Regions from separate parts of the Clostridioides sp. LIBA-2809 genome, predicted to be linked through region 2. Evidence: riboswitches for the same ligand, from Rfam matches in the RefSeq annotation. Region 2 holds a riboswitch; each other region holds the start of a gene.
What was found. A riboswitch is a leader RNA that binds a small molecule or an ion and turns the genes downstream of it on or off. The one in region 2 is predicted to bind FMN.

Region 1: it holds a riboswitch for FMN, as region 2 does, so the genes downstream of both, ACTG44_RS01305 (ECF transporter S component) here and ribD (bifunctional diaminohydroxyphosphoribosylaminopyrimidine deaminase/5-amino-6-(5-phosphoribosylamino)uracil reductase RibD) in region 2, are expected to answer to the same signal.
Region 3: it holds a riboswitch for FMN, as region 2 does, so the genes downstream of both, ACTG44_RS18380 (MFS transporter) here and ribD (bifunctional diaminohydroxyphosphoribosylaminopyrimidine deaminase/5-amino-6-(5-phosphoribosylamino)uracil reductase RibD) in region 2, are expected to answer to the same signal.

The regions. Positions count from the first base shown of each region.
Region 1 covers NZ_CP197004.1:202,890-209,507, reverse strand. Annotated here, with positions in the region: partial or broken gene rimI (ribosomal protein S18-alanine N-acetyltransferase) at 1-109, opposite strand, end outside; gene tnpB (IS200/IS605 family element RNA-guided endonuclease TnpB) at 230-1,339, opposite strand; gene ACTG44_RS01325 (GNAT family N-acetyltransferase) at 1,922-2,143, opposite strand; gene tsaB (tRNA (adenosine(37)-N6)-threonylcarbamoyltransferase complex dimerization subunit type 1 TsaB) at 2,133-2,849, opposite strand; gene tsaE (tRNA (adenosine(37)-N6)-threonylcarbamoyltransferase complex ATPase subunit type 1 TsaE) at 2,849-3,301, opposite strand; gene ACTG44_RS01310 (DUF4116 domain-containing protein) at 3,430-4,470, opposite strand; gene ACTG44_RS01305 (ECF transporter S component) at 4,807-5,412, opposite strand; FMN riboswitch at 5,536-5,653, opposite strand; gene ACTG44_RS01300 (amidohydrolase) at 5,713-6,618, opposite strand, start outside.
Region 2 covers NZ_CP197004.1:1,876,246-1,882,863, reverse strand. Annotated here, with positions in the region: gene recQ (DNA helicase RecQ) at 1-1,725, opposite strand, end outside; FMN riboswitch at 1,913-2,034, shown strand; gene ribD (bifunctional diaminohydroxyphosphoribosylaminopyrimidine deaminase/5-amino-6-(5-phosphoribosylamino)uracil reductase RibD) at 2,168-3,280, shown strand; gene ACTG44_RS09010 (riboflavin synthase) at 3,313-3,978, shown strand; gene ACTG44_RS09005 (bifunctional 3,4-dihydroxy-2-butanone-4-phosphate synthase/GTP cyclohydrolase II) at 4,001-5,194, shown strand; gene ribH (6,7-dimethyl-8-ribityllumazine synthase) at 5,301-5,762, shown strand; gene ACTG44_RS08995 (hypothetical protein) at 5,917-6,546, opposite strand.
Region 3 covers NZ_CP197004.1:3,898,245-3,904,862, reverse strand. Annotated here, with positions in the region: gene ACTG44_RS18400 (chromate transporter) at 1-182, opposite strand, end outside; gene ACTG44_RS18395 (chromate transporter) at 170-682, opposite strand; gene lon (endopeptidase La) at 854-3,217, shown strand; gene yihA (ribosome biogenesis GTP-binding protein YihA/YsxC) at 3,207-3,818, shown strand; gene ACTG44_RS18380 (MFS transporter) at 4,085-5,455, opposite strand; FMN riboswitch at 5,635-5,750, opposite strand; gene ACTG44_RS18375 (ATPase) at 6,038-6,618, shown strand, end outside.

The sequences.
Region 1 (6,618 bases), 1.7 Mb from region 2:
TATTATTATCTTTGCATAAATCAACTATACCTTTTATTAACTTATCTCCTATTTTTTTGCCTCTATAGTCACTATGAACAGCCACATTATTTATATGCCCCTCCTGAACCTCCCATGACTAAAGTCACAGGGTTCCTGCTTCATAGAATTTTGCATACTAAAATATGTCTTACAAACTCTCCACAGGCTATCCCCATAGTTCCTACGGTTTTTACATAAGTTATCTACTTTAAACTCTTATTAGTTTTAATCCTTCTTTTAGTATATTTATACTTGCATTTATATCTCTATCGTGAGTTTCATTACAACAAGGACAAATCCATTCTCTTATACTTAAATTCTTCATTTCCTCGTTTTTGTACCCACATTTATTGCATATTTGTGAACTTGCAAAGAATTTACCTACCTTTACAATTTGTCTACCATACCAATTAGCCTTATATTCTAATTGACGAACAAATTCTGACCATGACACATCAGAAATTAAGCGAGATAGTTTATGATTTTTAGTCATATTCTTTACTTGTAAATCTTCTATGCAAATAATATCATTCTCTCGTATTAATTTGGTAGATAGTTTTTGTAGAAAATCCTTCCTTTGATTAGCTATATGTTCTTGAAGTCTTGCAACTTTTAACCTTGCTTTATTTCTATTTAAACTACCAATTGTTTTTCTCGATAATTCTCTTTGTAATTTAGCAAGTTTGTTTAATGACTTTTGAAGATACTTAGGATTTTCTATAAATTCTCCACAACTTGAGATACAAAATTCTTTAATTCCTAAATCTAAACCTATCTGATTATTAGTATTTTCAAATGCTTCAATCTCTATATCAGTACAACATAGTGATACATAATATTTACCACTTGGTTCTTTGGATACTGTAGCATTAAGTATTCTCCCTTGAGGTACTTGTTTATCCCTTACTTTAACCATACCAAGTTTAGGTAATTTTATATATTGACTAAAGTACATAATATTTCCACTTGTAAAGTTAGTTCTATATGAAAATCTATTAGTTTTCTTTGATTTAAATTTAGGAAATCCTGCATTTTCTTTAAAGAATTTTTTATATGCGTTTTCTAAATCTTTTAAGGTGTTTTGTAGTGAAAATTTGTCAGGTTCTTTAAGCCACTTTAATTCTCTTTTTAAATTGGTCAAATCAGAACTGCACTGTTTATAAGTAAAAGTTTCTTTATTGTTTTCATAAACTTCTATTTTTTTAGCAAGATACTTATTATATACAAATCTACAACATCCAAAAGTTTTGTTAATTAGCTCTTGCTGTTTTTTATTTGGATACATTCTAAACTTATATGACTTTTCCACTACTATCACCTCACTTTACTTGTTTTTTCTGATTATTCATCACCCATCATAATATTAACATTTAAAACAAGTATTTTGAAGGTTTTCATATTTATTTTTTAAATAACATATATAAAAACTGTAAGCCCTTAACTTTTATCATTTTTGAGGTTGTCGTTCACATAAGTTCGCTACTACCTATGCAGTTCTCTTATGAACTTCTTACATTTTCATGCAAGCACAGACTATATCTTATCCTTCGGCATTATCCGTTAAGGTCTACCCACTTCCACTACCAATAGCTTGTAGTGTACTTCCCTCAAGAGGAATAGTCGTTGAAGTTTCTCCTATTCGGAGCTTACCTGCTGATTGCCCATTTTAAAGTACTTAGGGTTTAACCTTATACCATCTAACCAATTTTTTCTACTTTCGTAACTTTCACACTTAGGTTTATTTCATCCTTATGTTTTAGTTTAGTTAGCTTTAGGGGTTTCCAGCAATTCAAGTAGTATTAGATAGGTTCTTTCCTATCTCTACATATAAGTTTCCCTATATGCTGACTACTTTAGCTACTAACTCACGACTAAAGTCACGAGTGTGCGTAGCTATTTTTTAATCAAGTATAAGCCAAATTCCCACGTATCCAACAACTTTTCCATCTAGTTTAGCTACTATATACCTTGCTACTTCATTAGATAACTCTTTTCTAAAAGATTCTTTTGACCAATAATCTTCAAAACAATTTTTTTCTACTTCAAAAACTTCATCTATATCTTTAATAGTCATTTCTTCTATTTTTATATCATCTACTATTAGTTTTGTATTATCTTTCATCATTTAGCCTCTTCATTTTTTCATCGTATTGTACTTCAGCTTGAGATTTTCTGATATACATAGGATTTATTGTATAACAAGTATGTACATCTATATTTTTATTATATTTACTTAATGCCAAAGAGCATAAGCTTCCTGCATTAGATACATTATTAGCTGGTGATGGTATTTTTACATTTTTTATATTTTCTAACTTATCTTTATACTTATATACAGCTTCTCCAACTACTATAAATTCTTCATCACTTGATACTATTTCCTCTAATAAAGTGTCAAATTCCACAACATTAACACCCTCTAATTCTATTAGCTCTCCATTTTCAAGTTTATATTTAGCTGAATAGACTTGATTCTTCTGCGCATCTAATATACAACATATCTTCCTATCACATAGATTCATGTTATTTGCTAGAGATTCTAAAGAATTCACTGCTATTATTGGTATATTATTTACATGAGCCATAGCTTTTACTGTGGCCATACCTATTCTAAGACCTGTAAATGACCCAGGCCCTATACATACAGCTAATAAATCCATATCTTTTATACTTAAATCACTCATGTTCAACATACTTTCTATCATTGGCATAAGTTTTTGCGAATGAGTTTTTTTGTTGTTCACTGTAAACTCACATATTAAGTTATCATCTTCTACAACTGATACACTTGCTGCCATAGAAGATGTATCCATACCTAGTATTTTCATTATTTAGTCAACTCCTCAACTATTTCTTTGTAAAAATCTCCTTTTGGAGTTAATATCATTTCTCTTCCATCATCTTTATACTTTAATTCTATATTTAAATATTCCTCTGGAAGTATATCTTCTATTAGATTAGCCCATTCGATTATGCAAATTCCCTTTGAATTTATATATTCATCATATCCAATATCATACATTTCATCACTGCTACCTATTCTGTAAACATCAAAATGATACAAAGGTATTTTACCTTCATATTCATTTATTATAGTAAAAGTTGGACTTGTTATATAATCTTTTATACCTAATGAATCTGCTAAGCTTTGTGTCATTGTAGTTTTCCCAGCCCCTAAATCTCCTACTAAACAGATAACACTACCTTCTTTCAAAAGTTTACCTAATTTATATCCTATTTCTCTAGTTTTATTTTCATTTTCTAAATATATTTTTGCCATCAATTCATCTCCATTTTGATATAATCGTCATGTGAATTTATATCACTGCTTAATTAATTATAGTATAAGCCTAGACTATTATAAAGTACTTCTATTTATCTTTTTTTATTGATGGCCATATCTAGACATTATATACAGTCTTCAATAATAATTTTTATATACTCTTTTGCCTTACAACTTTGCTTTAAAGCTTCTTTGCATATTTTCTCAGATTGCTCTTTTACATATTTAAGAGACTTATAATTCTCTTTAACTGCTTCAATACACATTTTTTCTGTCTGATTTTTTATATACATTAACATCTTACCATTTTGTCTTACAATCTCTATGCATATATCTTCTGTATAATTATCTATGTAACTTAACACATCTTTAATATTATATTTTTTATCTAAATATCTTATAGCTTTTATACATATTTCCTCTGTTTTATTATTAACAAATTGCAGACTTCTTCCATCTTGTTTGACAGCTTCCATACATATTTCATCTTTTTGTTTGTTTACATATTGCAGTGCCATACCATTTTGATTTACAGCTTCCATACACATCTTATCTGTTTGATTTTTTACATATTGTAATGCTTTATAGTTTTGCTTAATCGCTTCTATACATAGTTCTTCACTCTGTTCTCTAACATATGCAAGACACCTACCATCTTTTTTAATTGCTTCTAAACATATACTTCTTGTTTGAACCTCTAAAGCTTTTAGTATACTTACAACATCTATATTTGAAGAATATCTTATTGCTTTTATAATAAGCTTCTCTGTCTGGTTTCTTACATACTTAAGTGCATTACAATCCTTTTTTATAGCTTCAAGACATATATACTCTGTTTGTTCTTTTACATATTTTAGTGCTTTATAGTTATACCTTATCGCCTCTAAACATAATTCTTCTGTTTGCTTTTTTACATACTCTAGGGCTTTATAATTTTGCCTTATCGCTAGAATACACATCCCATCAGTTTGATTTTTTATATTTTTTAATTCACGATAATCATACTTTACACTTTCCATATTTTCAATGTATTCATTTGTAATATACTTTAAAGGCATTTTCAACTCTTCGTTATCAACACTTATATGAATATTTTCCCAATTACTATTAAAATAATACCCTTTATCATCTAAAAATAATTTTTTCAATTTTTTAGATATACTCATCTATCTACACCCCTATCATTATTAAATTAGATATTATTAAAAAATTAAGCATAAATCTTTATTTATTTTTTATAATATCTTTATTTTTTATTTATTATGAATTCGCTCTGTGTATTATAGATACCTTTTTAGTATTTTAATAGTTAATCGTTTTAATTCTTCCTTTATTTTAAAAATTAAATTTGCCTAAATATTTCTTATTTTATATACAATTTTTGATAAATTAATAAAGCCATAATCTATTTAATATATCAATCACAATATAGGACCGAAGTTATAAATAAATTATGGCTATTCAATACATTTAATTTTAAAATTTTATATTTTCTTGTCTAATTATTTTTTTATTACATTTCCCATTTTTTTATAAAGTGGTAATGTTACTAAAGATATTATAACAGCCTTTAATACATTAAATGGAGCTATCATCCAAATTACAAAAGTAAATAAATCATGAACTTGAGGATTTATAGCTGAGCCTAGGCCTATTATAGCATCTAGTCCCATTAATTGCCCATAAAGTGGCAGCATTACAAAATAATTTACCAATGAACCAATTATAGTCATAGCTATTGTCCCTAATACAAATCCAATTACTACACCCTTTAAATCTTTACTTCTCTTATATGAATAACAAAGTATAAGTACATAAGAACCACCAATTAATATATTTGCAAATTCTCCTACTCCTCCAGTTGTTGTTGCTGTTATCATTTGTAGTATATTTTTTACTACAACTACACCAAATCCAACCAATGGTCCTAAAGACATACCACCAAATATTGCTGGGATATCTGATAAGTCAATTTTTAAGAAATCTGGAAAAATACCTGGTATTGGTGCTTGAATAAACATCAATAAATAAGATATTGCAGATAAAATTGACATAACCACCAAAGTTCTTGTTGAAATCATATTACCTCTTTTTACTGTATTTTGCATAACTACTTTCCTCCTAATCAATAGTTTATATTTTTTAGGAAAAACAAAAAACTCGAAGATCCTATCTTCGAGTTTTTATGGATATAGTTTAAACAAACTAAAATAAACTTATTTATATTCCATAAATATCTTCTCTCATCCAGACTTTACTGTCGGCTTTGGAATCTCACCAAATCAACCACCTAAGTAGTTCGCGGGCTATACCGCCGGTAGGGAATTTCGCCCTGCCCCGAAGATCTTCTTTGATTTTTTAATTTTCCTTACACTCTTATATTAGTTAATTTTTTAATAATTGTCAAGTTATTTTTTCTCATATACTACTTTGCCATTTATTATAGTGTAAAGTACGTTACTTTGAATCTCTAGTGGAGAATTGTCCCAAATTACTATATCTGCATCTTTGCCAACCTCTATAGAACCTACTTTGTCTCCTATTCCTAAAGCCGTAGCTGGATTTATTGTAATTGATTCTATTGCTTTTTCTTCTTTCATACCATGTTTAACTGCTATGCCTGCACATATTGGAAGATATTGAACTGGTATTACTGGGTGGTCTGTCATTATACATACATCAAGACCTGCATTTGAAAGTATTCCAGCTGTACTAAATGTCAGATTTCTAAGTTCAAATTTAGACCTTTCTGACAAAGATGGACCTACTATCACAGGAAATCCTTCTTCTACCAATTCATCTACAATAAGATGACCCTCTGTACAATGGTCTAATGTAAGTTTTAAGTCAAATTCTTTTGCAATTCTTATTGCTGTAAACATATCATCAGCTCTATGAGCATGTGCCTTGAAAGGAATTTCTCTTCTCAGCACAGGTATTAAACTTTCCATTTTTATGTCATATTCAGGCTTTTCACAGTCTTCATCATCATGACTTTCATATAAATCAATCTCTTCTAGATATTCTTCCGCTTTTTTTAAATTTTCTCTAAGCAAGGCTGCTATAGCCATCCTAGTTTGAGGAGATTTGTCATCTTGACCATAGCAACTTTTTGGATTTTCTCCAAATGCTATTTTAGATGCAACTGGATTTTTTATTACCATTTTATCAATTCTTTTTCCATGTGTTTTTATAGCTATACATTGACCTCCCATAACATTTGCACTTCCAGGTGTTGTACAGACAGAAGTTATACCACCCTCAAAAGCTTCTTTAAATGTTCTATCCATTGGATTGATTCCATCTATAGGATT
Region 2 (6,618 bases):
CCCTACTCCAGATATATCTAACATTTCTTCTTTATTAACTGGATAACTACTAGACATAGCCCTAAGTGTCCCATCTCCAAATACCATATATGGAGCTATTCTTTCTTCACTTGCAATTGAGTGTCTAAGCTCTCTTAATACACTATATAACTCATCTTCTACCTCTAATGATTTTGTAATCACAATTTCTTTAAATTCTACTTTCACTTGACCTTTTAAAACTTTCATAGACATATCATTCAATCTTATTGTTGGAAAACTTCCTCTATTTCCATTACCTAAAGTCTCAACCAAATCCAAGAAACCATGAGAAACCAATGTATTTATAAAGTTCTTTAAATCTTCACTTGAATAATCTCTCATAATATTATATGTAGATAAGGTGTTTAGTCCAAGTTGTAAAATCTTTTTATTTTTAGAACCTCTAAGTACATCTACAATAGTAGTAACGCCATAACTTCTTTTCATTCTAGCTACACATGAAATGACTTTTTGAGCATCTATAGTCTTATCTACTATTTCACCTTCTACTAAACAGTTACTACAATTATTACAATCTTCTATATAATTTTCTCCAAAGTAATTCAATATTGTCCTTCTATAACATGAATTACTGTAAACCAAGTCAATCATATATTGAAGCTTCTTATGTTGAAACAATTTTCTTTCAGGATTCTCAACTCCAATATCGATTAAATATTTTTGTATATGTACATCTCCTGGAGAAAATAAAAGCACACATTCACTTTTTTCTCCATCTCTACCAGCTCTACCTATTTCTTGATAATAGTTTTCTATACTTTGGGGCATGTTGTAGTGTATAACCCATCTTATATTAGGTTTGTCAATACCCATTCCAAAGGCGTTCGTTGCTATCATTATATCTACATCATCGTTTATAAAGTCTTCTTGATTTTTACTTCTTTCATTTTTAGATAAACCTGCATGATATTTTGACACAGATATATTTCTCTTAGATAATCCATTATGTATATTTTCAACTTCCTTTCTAGTTGCAACGTATATAATTCCAGACTCATTCTTATGATTTTTAATATAATCTAAAATATATTTATTTTTACTAGATGATTTTACTATATTTATTGATAAGTTATCTCTATCAAAACCTGTTATATAACAGTCTGGATTTTCTAAGCACAATAAATTTATTATATCAGCTCGTACCTCTTCTGAAGCTGTTGCTGTAAATGCTGTAATTATAGGTCTTTTAGGCAAATTCTTTATAAAATCGGAAATCCTTCTATAGCTCAACCTAAAATCATGTCCCCATTGAGATACACAATGCGCTTCATCTATTGCGATTTGACTTATGTTGTTATTATTTATTAGTTCAAGAAATTCCTGTGCATCTAATCTCTCTGGAGCTATATAGAGTATTTTATAATTATTTTTTCTAATGTTATTTAATATTTCATTGAATTCTTTGTTACTTAATGAACTATTTATAAAAGCTGCGTTAATTCCCATAGCCTTTAAAGCATCCACTTGGTCTTTCATAAGAGATATAAGTGGAGAAATTACTATTGTCATTCCATCTAATATCAACGCTGGAAGTTGATAACAGATGGATTTACCACCTCCAGTTGGCATTATAGCTAGTACATCTTTTTCGCTCAAAATAGAATTTATTATAGCTTCCTGACCTTTTCTAAAACTTGTATATCCATAGTATTTTGATAATATTTCTAAAGGTTTTTTATTCATATATTTCTCTCCTAATTTAAATTAATTAGACTTCTTTCCTGATTATGTTCAAATTTTTATTTTTATATTCACAATCGCATTATTCCAAAGTTTATAGACATTCTATATTATATATTAACATATTTTTTGAAAAAAATAGTTTGCAAAGTAAAATAATTTATGATACATTCTAAATATAAATTTAATACTTAATCTTCGGGGTAGGGTGAAATTCCCAATCGGCGGTACAGCCCGCGAGCCAAGGTAAAATTTGGTTGATTTGGTTAAATTCCAAAGCCGACAGTAAAGTCTGGATGGAAGAAGATATGTTTAATGAGTTTTTTTGTAGAGCAATTTTGTTGTACTCTTATTAAACATTTATTGTAGATTATTCTAAACCCTGAGTTAATTCTCAGGGTTTTTTGTTTAAAAATTATCTAATTAAACAGGAGGTGTACATATTTTGAATTTTGTAAATCAAAAAGAAAAAGACATTTATTATATGAAAAAAGCTATTGAATTGGCTAAAAAAGGAGAAGGTTTTACAAATCCAAACCCACTAGTTGGATGTGTAATTGTTAAAGATAGTGAGATAATAGGCAAAGGATATCATGAGAAATTTGGCTCTAATCATGCTGAAGTAAATGCTATAAACGATACTAAACAAAGCCTAAAAGACTCTACTCTTTATGTAAATTTAGAACCATGTTCTCATTATGGAAAAACACCTCCTTGTGTTGATAAAATTATTCAAAATAAGATTAAAAGAGTTGTCATATCTACACTAGACCCAAACCCGCTTGTTTGTGGTAATGGAGTAAAAAAATTAAAAGATAACAACATTGATGTTACTGTAGGAATATTAGAAGAAGAAGCAAGAGAATTAAACGAAATATTTTTTTATTACATAAAAAATAAAAGACCCCTTTGTATTGTAAAATCAGCAGTAAGTCTAGATGGTAAAATTGCTACAAAATCACTAGAATCAAAATGGATATCTAATGAGTCATCAAGGTACCTAACTCATAAATACAGAAATAAGTATCATAGTATAATGGTTGGCATAAACACAGTTTTAAATGATAATCCCTTACTAACTTGTAGACTTAATCAAGATGAAATATCTCACCCTACAAGAATAGTAATAGATACAAACCTAAAATTGCCAATTAATAGTAATTTGGTTGAGGATAAAACTAGTAAAACTATAGTTTTCACATGTTGTAAAGACAGTAAAAAATTATCAATATTAAGAGAAAATAATGTTGAAGTCATAATTTCTCCTCAGAAAAATAACTTAGTAGATTTGGAATTTGTAATGTATAAATTAGGAGAATTAAACATTGATTCTGTCCTAGTTGAGGGAGGCTCTACACTTAATGATAGTCTATTTAGAAATAAATTAGTTGATAAAGTCAAATTATTTTTATCCCCTAAAATTATAGGTGGTAAAGACGCACCTACATTCGTTTCTGGAAAAGGAGTAAATCATCTATCAGATTCAACACGATTAGTAATCAATAATGTAACTTTAATAGATGGAGATATTTTGATAGAATCTGATGTTTTAAATTAAATTTTATGAATATATGTATAAAGGAGGTCATAATGTTTACTGGCATAGTAGAAGAAGTTGGAATACTTAAAAGAATTACTGCCAATGGCAAAAGCGGACAAGTAACCATACTATCAAACAAAATATTAGATGGTACAAACCTTGGAGATAGTATCGCTGTAAATGGGGTTTGTCTAACTGTTTCAAACCTAGGAAAAAATGAGTTTACAGCAGATGTTATGATGGAGACAATTCGTTCTACAAATTTAGGTTCCTTAAATACAAATGACAAAGTAAACCTTGAAAGAGCTATGACCCTTTCCTCGAGATTTGGAGGTCATATAGTAACAGGCCACGTTGATTGTAAAGGTACTATTTGTAAGTTTGAAAAAGATGAAAATGCAGTTTTAGTAACCATACGACCAGTTAAAAAACTTTTATCATCAATGATACTTAAAGGTTCTGTTGCCATTGATGGTGTAAGCTTAACTATATCATATTTAGATGATGAAATATTTAAAGTTTCTATTATACCTCATACTAAATTGAACACTACTCTCTTAACAAAAAATATTGGAGACTTTGTTAATTTAGAAAGTGATGTAATTGGAAAGTATGTTAATAGTTTTATGGTTAATAACTACAAGGAATTAAATTCCAATAGTATTAACTATAAATCAAATATAGATAAAGATTTTTTATTTAAAAATGGTTTTTAAAAATAATAAAGGAGTGAATTACATGTTTAATACTATTGAAGAAGCTATTAAGGATATAAAAAATGGGAAAATGGTAATCGTTGTTGATGATGAAGGTAGAGAAAATGAAGGAGATTTACTAATGGCAGCTGAGATGGCTACCCCTGAATCAATAAATTTTATGGCTACATATGGTAGAGGTTTAATTTGTCTACCTGCTACTGAAAAAAAATTTAAAAGTTTAAATATACCTCTTATGGTTAGAGAAAATACAGACACATTTCAGACAGCCTTTACTGTTACTATAGATGGTGCAGATACTCTAACTGGTATATCTGCATATGAGAGAGCTGAAACTGTAAAATTATTCTGTGATGAGAATTCTACAAGTAAAGATTTCAAAACTCCTGGTCACATTTTTCCTTTAATTGCAAAAACTGGTGGAGTTCTTGTCAGAGATGGGCATACAGAAGCTTCTGTAGACCTAGCTAGACTTGCAGGTTTTAAAGAAATTGGTCTTATTTGTGAAATAATGAAAGATGATGGTACAATGGCAAGAGTTGATGATTTAATGATTTTCAAAGAAAAACACAATTTGAAAATTATAACTATAAAAGACCTTATAGAATATCGTAAATTAAATGAAACTACTATAGAAAAGGTGTCTAGTGCTTTCCTTCCAACAAAATACGGTAATTTTGAAATCATAGGATATAAAGATACTTATTCAGACGAAGAACATATTGCACTTACTTATGGAGATATAAAGGAAGAAAATACTCTAGTTAGACTTCATTCCGAATGTTTAACAGGTGATGTGTTCCACTCTTTAAAATGTGATTGTGGATTGCAATTAGAATCTTCTATGAAGAAAATTGTAGAAAATGGAAATGGTGTTTTAATTTATATGAAACAAGAAGGTAGAGGTATTGGTCTTTTAAATAAAATTAAAGCTTATAAACTCCAAGAAGAAGGTTATGATACTGTGGAAGCAAATCTAATGCTTGGATTTGAAGAAGATATGAGAGATTTCTATATGGCTGCTCAAATATTAAAAAATTTAAATATAAAAAGCATAAGTCTTTTAAGTAATAATCCTGATAAAATAAATCAGTTAGAGAAATATGGAATAAAAATAGAAAATAGAGTCCCTATTAATGAAGAAATTAATGACTTTAACAAGTTATATCTAAAAACTAAAAAAGATAAAATGGGACATCTGTTGGATATTATATAGATAGTTATATAAAGATGTTTTTCTACTAAGTAATTATTTGCAATTAATATTAAAAATATTTATAAATATAAATCTATAACATAAATAAAATTGGAGGAAATAAAAAATGATATATGAAGGAAAACTTATTGGAAAAGACTTAAAAATAGGAATAATAAATTCTCGTTTTAATGAATTTATAACATCAAAACTTTTATCAGGTGCTGAAGATTGCCTCTTAAGACACGATGTTTCTCCAGAAAATATAGAAATAGCTTGGGTACCTGGAGCTTTTGAAATTCCTCTTGTTGCTCAAAAAATGTCTAAAAGTGGTAAGTATGATGCTATAATTTGTTTAGGATGTGTTATAAGAGGAGCTACATCTCATTATGATTATGTATGTAGCGAAGTCTCTAAAGGGATAGCAAAAGTATCTTTAGATAATGAATTACCTGTTATATTTGGAATCGTGACTACAGAAAATATTGAACAGGCTATTGAAAGAGCAGGTACAAAAGCTGGAAATAAAGGCTATGATTGCGCTATGAGTGCATTGGAAATGGTAAATTTATTTAAATCTCTAGATTAAATAGTGTCATTAATTAAATGTTAAACCTGTATAAATAATATAAAATACTGAATACCAAAAGGACAAAATATCTTTGTTCTTTTGGTACTCAATAATTTCAAATATAATATATATCCAAGCTCTTACCTATTAAAGTATATAAAGCCGTATAATTTTAGATACTAACAATTCTATCTTTATGTGTTTTTTCAATATATAATTTTTTAAAATTATTTACAATATCATCTACCTGAACAATCTTACCAATATCTTCATAATTATTAGAAATTCCTATACTATTCACATATATTTTTAAATCAGAATATACACAATCATTATGTAAATTTTTAATAATATAAGATATATTCTTAACATCAAACTCATTGTAAGCAAAAAAATCTATTGATTCAGCTCCTCCACTTTTTACATACGAAATAGCAACTACTCTACTTGTAAATGATATTGAAATATAATCTTCCACACAATTACTTAAAAGGATATTTTGTTTAGAAAAAATTATTTTTCTACATCCTAACTGAATAAAAAATTCTTGTAATACTTTTATGTCTATACCTAATGCATCATCTGGAATTAATATGTACAAGGCTGATTTCTTAATAGAAACTTTTGTTTGTATATCTCTAATAAACTTTTCAGTTTCTCCTTCAAATAGATAATGATAAAAAGGCACATTTGGAATAGGTTGTATTGAAAATGATACACTCTCTTTTAAGCCCTTATCTTTATTATAAAATACAAAACAATCACGGCATACTACAACAATATATTCCTTCTTACTGAACAATTTGCATCCCCCCTCAAAACCTCTAAAATATAAATTAATAATCAAGGTTACTTTAAAAATCTTAAAATAATT
Region 3 (6,618 bases), 2.0 Mb from region 2:
ATTGCTACAGGACCTGGTGTAGATTGTGATATAGCAAGTAAATCTAAGAATTCTTGATTAGTTATTAGGTGGTATTTAGATATAAATTCTTGTTGAATAAATGGTAGCATAGCATACCCACCACCAAAACTAAAGGCTCCTATTTTAAGGAATATTAAGAAGAGTAGTGTTATTTCTGACATAGACTATATACACCTCCTCCAATTATTAAATAAATAGGGCTTATATTGAATACACCAACAGATAAAACTGCTATAATTAATAGTAGTATGTTAGTTCTAGACTTTGGCAGTTTCTTAAACATGCTCGTAAAAGAATACAATATAAGAGCTATTACAACAGGGGCAACTCCCTTGAAAAATCCATCTAAAATTTTAGATGATGAATTTTTAAAATATAGATATGATAAAACTAAGACTATACAAAATGATGGTAAAGCAGAGCCTAAGGTACATATAAGAACTCCTGGTATACCATAAAGTTTATATCCTAATAATACAGATATATTAACTGCCAGCACTCCAGGGTAACTTTGAGCTATGGATAGAAAATCAATAAATTCTTCCTGCTCTAAAAGTTTTTGTTTGTTTACAAGTTCATCTTGTATAAGAGGAACCATAGCGTATCCACCACCAAATGTAAACGCACCGATTTTTAAAAAGGTTAAAAACAATTTCAACATAATAGAAACCTCCAAAAGATAAATAACATCTAAGTATACTAATATTAATATTATATCATAATAAAATAATAATATAATATGCTAAGAATTTATCATTAATGTTGAAAGTTAACCTATTCGAATATATAATATTAAAAGCAAAATAATTAGACTAGAAAAGGAGTAATGTTGATGGAACAAAATTATACTAAAATAGATCATGAATTACCATTAATTCCTCTAAGAGGATTAGCAATATTTCCATATATGATATTAAATTTTGACATAGGAAGAGAGATATCTCTTAAGGCTTTAGACCAAGCTATGATGGAGGAAGAACTTATATTTTTAACATCTCAAAAAGAAGCTGAAGTCGATGAGCCAGGAGAAGATGATTTTTATCATGTAGGAACAATCTGTAAAGTTAAACAAATGATAAAATTACCAGGAGATACAGTTCGTGTTTTAGTTGAAGGTGTATCAAGAGGTAGAGTAAAGCAAATAGAACAAGAAGAAGGGTACTTCAAAGCAGTAATAGAAGAAATAGTTTTTGATAGTGATAATCTAGATAGTGAGACAGAAGTTGAAATTGAAGCATTTGTAAGAAATGTATTTGATGCCTTTGAAGAGTATATAAATATTGGAAACAGAGTATCACCAGAAATATTAATATCTTTGGCTGATATAGAAGATGTCGATAGATTTATAGATACAATAGCTGCAAATATATATCTAAAGTCAAGTCAAAAACAAGAAATATTAGAAGAATTTGATATTAAGAAAAGACTTGAACTTATATATTCTATATTATTAGAAGAGATAGATATATTAAAAATAGAAAAAAAGATAACTTTAAGAGTTAAAAAACAGATGAATAAAGTTCAAAAAGAATATTATCTTAGAGAACAATTAAAAGCAATACAAAAAGAATTAGGTGAAGAAGAAGATATAAATTCTGAAGCTGATGAATATAGAGAAAAGCTTAAGAAAATAAAAGCACCTAAAACAACTAAGGAAAAGATAGAAAAAGAAATAGATAAATTTTCAAAGATATCTTCAATGTCTCCAGATGTATCTGTAAGTAGAAACTACTTGGATACTATCTTTTCATTGCCATGGAATAAAGAGACAAAAGATAAACTGGATATAAATAAGGCAAATGCTATATTAGATGAAGACCATTATGGCTTAGAGAAAGTAAAAGAAAGAATATTAGAATACCTAGCTATAAGAACACTTGCTAAATCACTTAAAGGTCCTATAATATGTTTAGTTGGTCCTCCAGGAACAGGAAAGACATCTATAGTAAAATCAATAGCTAGAGCATTGAATAGAAAGTTTGTAAGAATATCTTTAGGTGGAGTTAGAGATGAAGCAGAAATAAGAGGTCATAGAAGAACGTATGTAGGTTCAATTCCAGGAAGAATAATCAATGGAGTAAAAGAAGCACAAACAAAAAATCCTGTATTTTTATTTGATGAGATAGATAAAATGGCAGCAGATTATAAAGGTGACCCAGCTTCAGCAATGCTAGAAGTATTAGACCCAGAGCAAAATAAGGATTTTGTAGACCACTACTTAGAAATACCTTTTGATTTATCAAAAATACTATTTGTTACAACAGCAAACAGTTTAGGTAATATACCAAGACCATTATTAGATAGAATGGAAGTAATAGAAGTATCTGGATATATAGAAGAAGAAAAACTAAATATAGCAAAAAAATACTTACTTCCAAAACAAATTAAAGAACATGCTTTAAAAGAAAACTTCATAAAAATGGATGATGAGACTTTAAGAAGCATAATAAATCATTATACAAGAGAAGCTGGTGTGAGAACACTAGAGAGAACTATTGGTAAAATTTGTAGAAAAGTTGCAAAAAAATATGTTGAAGACCCAACTCTTGAAGAAGTTGTTGTAAATAAGTCTGATTTGGAGACATATCTTGGAAAGGACATCTTTAAGTATCAACTTGCAGAAGTTAATCCTCAAATAGGACTAGTAAATGGTCTTGCATGGACAGCAGTTGGTGGAGTTACACTTGAAGTAGAAGTAAATGTACTTAAAGGTAAAGGAGAAATTGTATTAACTGGAAAACTAGGGGATGTTATGAAGGAATCTGCTAAGACAGGTATCTCTTATATAAGGTCAATAGTGGACAAGTTTGATATAGACCCAGACTTTTATAAGACAAATGATATCCATATACACATTCCAGAAGGTGCTGTTCCAAAAGATGGGCCATCAGCTGGTATAACTATGGCTCTTGCAGTGATTTCAGCACTTACTAAAAGACCTGTTCCAGGCAATATAGCTATGACAGGAGAGATAACTTTAAGAGGTAGAGTCCTAGCAGTAGGAGGAGTTAAAGAAAAATTATTAGCAGCTCACAGAGCTGGCATAACAAAAGTCTTAATTCCTAAAGAATGTGAAGCTGACTTAGATGAAATACCAGAAAATGTAAAAGAAAAAATGGAGTTTGTACTCGTAGAACACATGGATGAAGTATTGGAACAAGCTTTATTAAAGAGTGGTGAGAAGAATGAAAATTAGAAGTTCAGAGATAACTATGAGTGCTGTGAATAAATCACAGTATCCGGCAGAAGGAATTCCAGAGATAGCATTAGCTGGTAGGTCAAATGTTGGAAAATCATCAATAATAAATACATTGCTTAATAGAAGAAACTTTGCTAGAACTAGTCAAACACCAGGAAAAACTAGAACTATAAACTTTTACCTAATAAATAATGAGTTTTATTTTGTGGACCTTCCGGGCTATGGATATGCAAAGATAGCTAAGTCTGAAAAAGAAAAATGGGGAGGTATAATGGAAAGATATCTAGAAAGTAGACAAGAATTATGTTCTATACTTCTACTTGTAGATATTAGACATGAGCCTACAGCAGATGATAAGCTTATGTATGAATGGATAAAACACTTTGGATACAACTGTGTAGTTATTGCAACTAAGGCAGATAAAATATCTAGAGGGCAATATCAAAAACATATAAGTATAATAAGAAAAAAATTACAACTGGAAAGTAGTGAAAAAGTAATTCCTGTTTCTTCATTAAAAAAGACTGGTGTTGAAGAACTATGGGAAGAAATTGTAAATCAATACAATCAACATGGATATGAGATAACAGTAGATTAAATTTAAAATATCAAATGTTGGCATAATACTTGTTTAGATAATCTATATAAGATTAGATTAGTTTTAATTGTATTAATATCAAAATAAAATATAGGATGCCTCAAAATGGTTTTAATGGTCATTTTTTGGCATCCTTGTTGTTTATAAGCAATAAATATTAGCAATTTATTGTTAAAAATTATAAAACTTAGCAAAACTACTATAAATTAATGTAGATTAGTATATTTAAAAATTTATTCACTAATGAAATAACCAATAAATTTTATTTAAGAAATAGATTTATCTGTTTTTCTCATAAAGAAAATAGTTAGTATAAGTCCTATAAAGCATACTGCTGCTGCAATCCAATAAGATTGATTACTAGCTGTGACATAAGCTGATGTATGGCTTTTAAAATTTTGATTATATGTAAGGCTTTGTGCAAAGAAACTACTAAAAAATGCTGTTCCAAGAGCAAATGATAAATTACGAACAGTTGCAAGAAAGCTACCTCCATATCCCTGTTTTTGTGGAGGGACATCTGCAAGGATACTACTATTGTTTGGTGAACTAAAAGCACCTAGTCCAAGTCCAAAAATAACTAAACATGCAATTAGAAGGAACAATGGTGAATCTGCCTTTAAAAGTGCCATTCCAACAAGGGAAATAGTCATAAATGAAAAAGATGCTGTTAAAATATTCTTTGCACCATGTTTATCAGAAAGAGAACCTGCAATAGGAGCTATAAGTACCATAATAAGTGGATGTACAGTCATTACAGAACCAGCCATCATAGGAGATAAATTTTTTAATTGCTCTAAATAAAACGGAAGTAGGAAAGACACTGCCATTTGAGGAAAATAACAAGCTATTCCGATAATGTTACCTACAGTGAAATTTCTATTTTTAAATAGAGGTAAGTCAATAAAACTTTGTTCAAATTTTACTTCTCTTAATGCCAACAGTAAGAATATTATAAGTGATGCTATTCCTAGATACAATCTTGTATCTCCCTTTCCATTCATCGCAAGTAATATAAGTGTAGTACAAGTTGCAAATAGTAGAAGACCTGGAATATCAAAGCTATTATTTTGTTCATCTAAAACAGGTCTAGGAAGAAATTTAATTCCAAGAAAGACTGCTACAATGCCAATAGGTATATTGATAATAAAAATAGAAGGCCATCCGAAATGTTCTAAAAGTATCCCTCCAATTACGGGACCACTCATATTTCCTATACCAACTACAGCTCCAGTGATTCCTATAGCCTTTCCTTTTTCATTTGCTGGAAATGCATTAGAAACTATGCCAAGTCCAGTTGCCATTAAAATACTTGCTCCAACTGCTTGAAATATTCTTGAGGAAATTAATGTTGATAAATTGTGTGATATACTACACAGAAAAGAACCTATTGTGAATACAAAAAATCCTAACGTGTATAGTCGATTTGAGCCTACTTTATCACCGAGTTTTCCAAAAAATAACATAGTAGCTGTTACGACAAGCATATAAGCTGTTACAACCCACTGAATTTGTGACATGTTAATTTTAAAGTCAGTAGCGATTGTAGGATTTGCGATATTTAGTATACTTCCATCAAGAGTAGACATAAATACACCAATACAGATGATAATTAATACTATCCATTTTTGTTTCATGATAACACTCCAATCTTTTATATAATAGATTTTATAAGTACAGAATGGTTATAAAATAAACAACAAAAAAGCACCTACATCTTAGGTACCTCGAATGTGTTTAATTTCATGAATAAATACGGTAGTTGAAGGAGTTGTATAGATTACTCATGCAAAATTACATAAAGGTACTCATATACTATTTTCTTCTACCATCCAGATTTTACTGTCGGCTTTGGAATCTGACCAAATTATGCCATAAGGCTCGCGGGCTTTTACCGCCGATAGGGAATTTCACCCGTTTCTGAAGAAAAACAGATGTATTTTGTAATATTATTTTAACATAAAATTACAACGGAAACAATTGGATTTAAACAATACACAACTATATTACTGTATAAAGAGTGAAATTATATTCATACATAAAAGTATATAAAAGTTAAATCACATAGTATGGAAATCTACTATAATTAGATAAAATTAATTTGTTATTGGTATTGAATGATAAGTTTTAGATTTATCAAAAGCATAAAGCTGTAACAAAACTCGTATAATATTAATATCTTAATTAAGAGATATTGTAAATTATGAGGAGGCGCTAATATGGAAGGAAAGGTAAAGAAGGCATTTCCAGGTGGGAACACATCACAAGGCTCATATTCTTTTTTTGAATATATAATTCCTGAAAATGTAAAAAGAGTTTTTTGTTTAAAAGGTGGACCTGGAGTAGGAAAATCCTCACTTATGAAAAAAATTTATAAAGAATTTTTAAATAGAGGATATGATATCGAATTATATAACTGTCCTTCTGACCCAAGTTCATTGGACGGTGTAGTTATAAAGGAATTAGGCGTGGTACTTATGGATGCAACTGCTCCACACACTATGGACCCAAAGCTACCAGGAGCTTTGGACGAGATAATTAATTTAGGTGATTACTGGAATACAGAAGAGTTAGAAAAAAACAGACAAGAAATATCAGGATACGATAAAGATATTAGTAATGCATTTAAAAGAGCATTTAAGTTTTTAAAAGCATCAGAACCAATCTTTAGAGATATAGAGGAAAAGTATTCTGACTGTATGGATTATGGTAAAGTGAATCTAGTTACAGAAGAACTTATTAAAAAATTGTTTGATAGAGTTGAGAGCACAGGTAATTTAAAAAAAGCAAAACATTTATT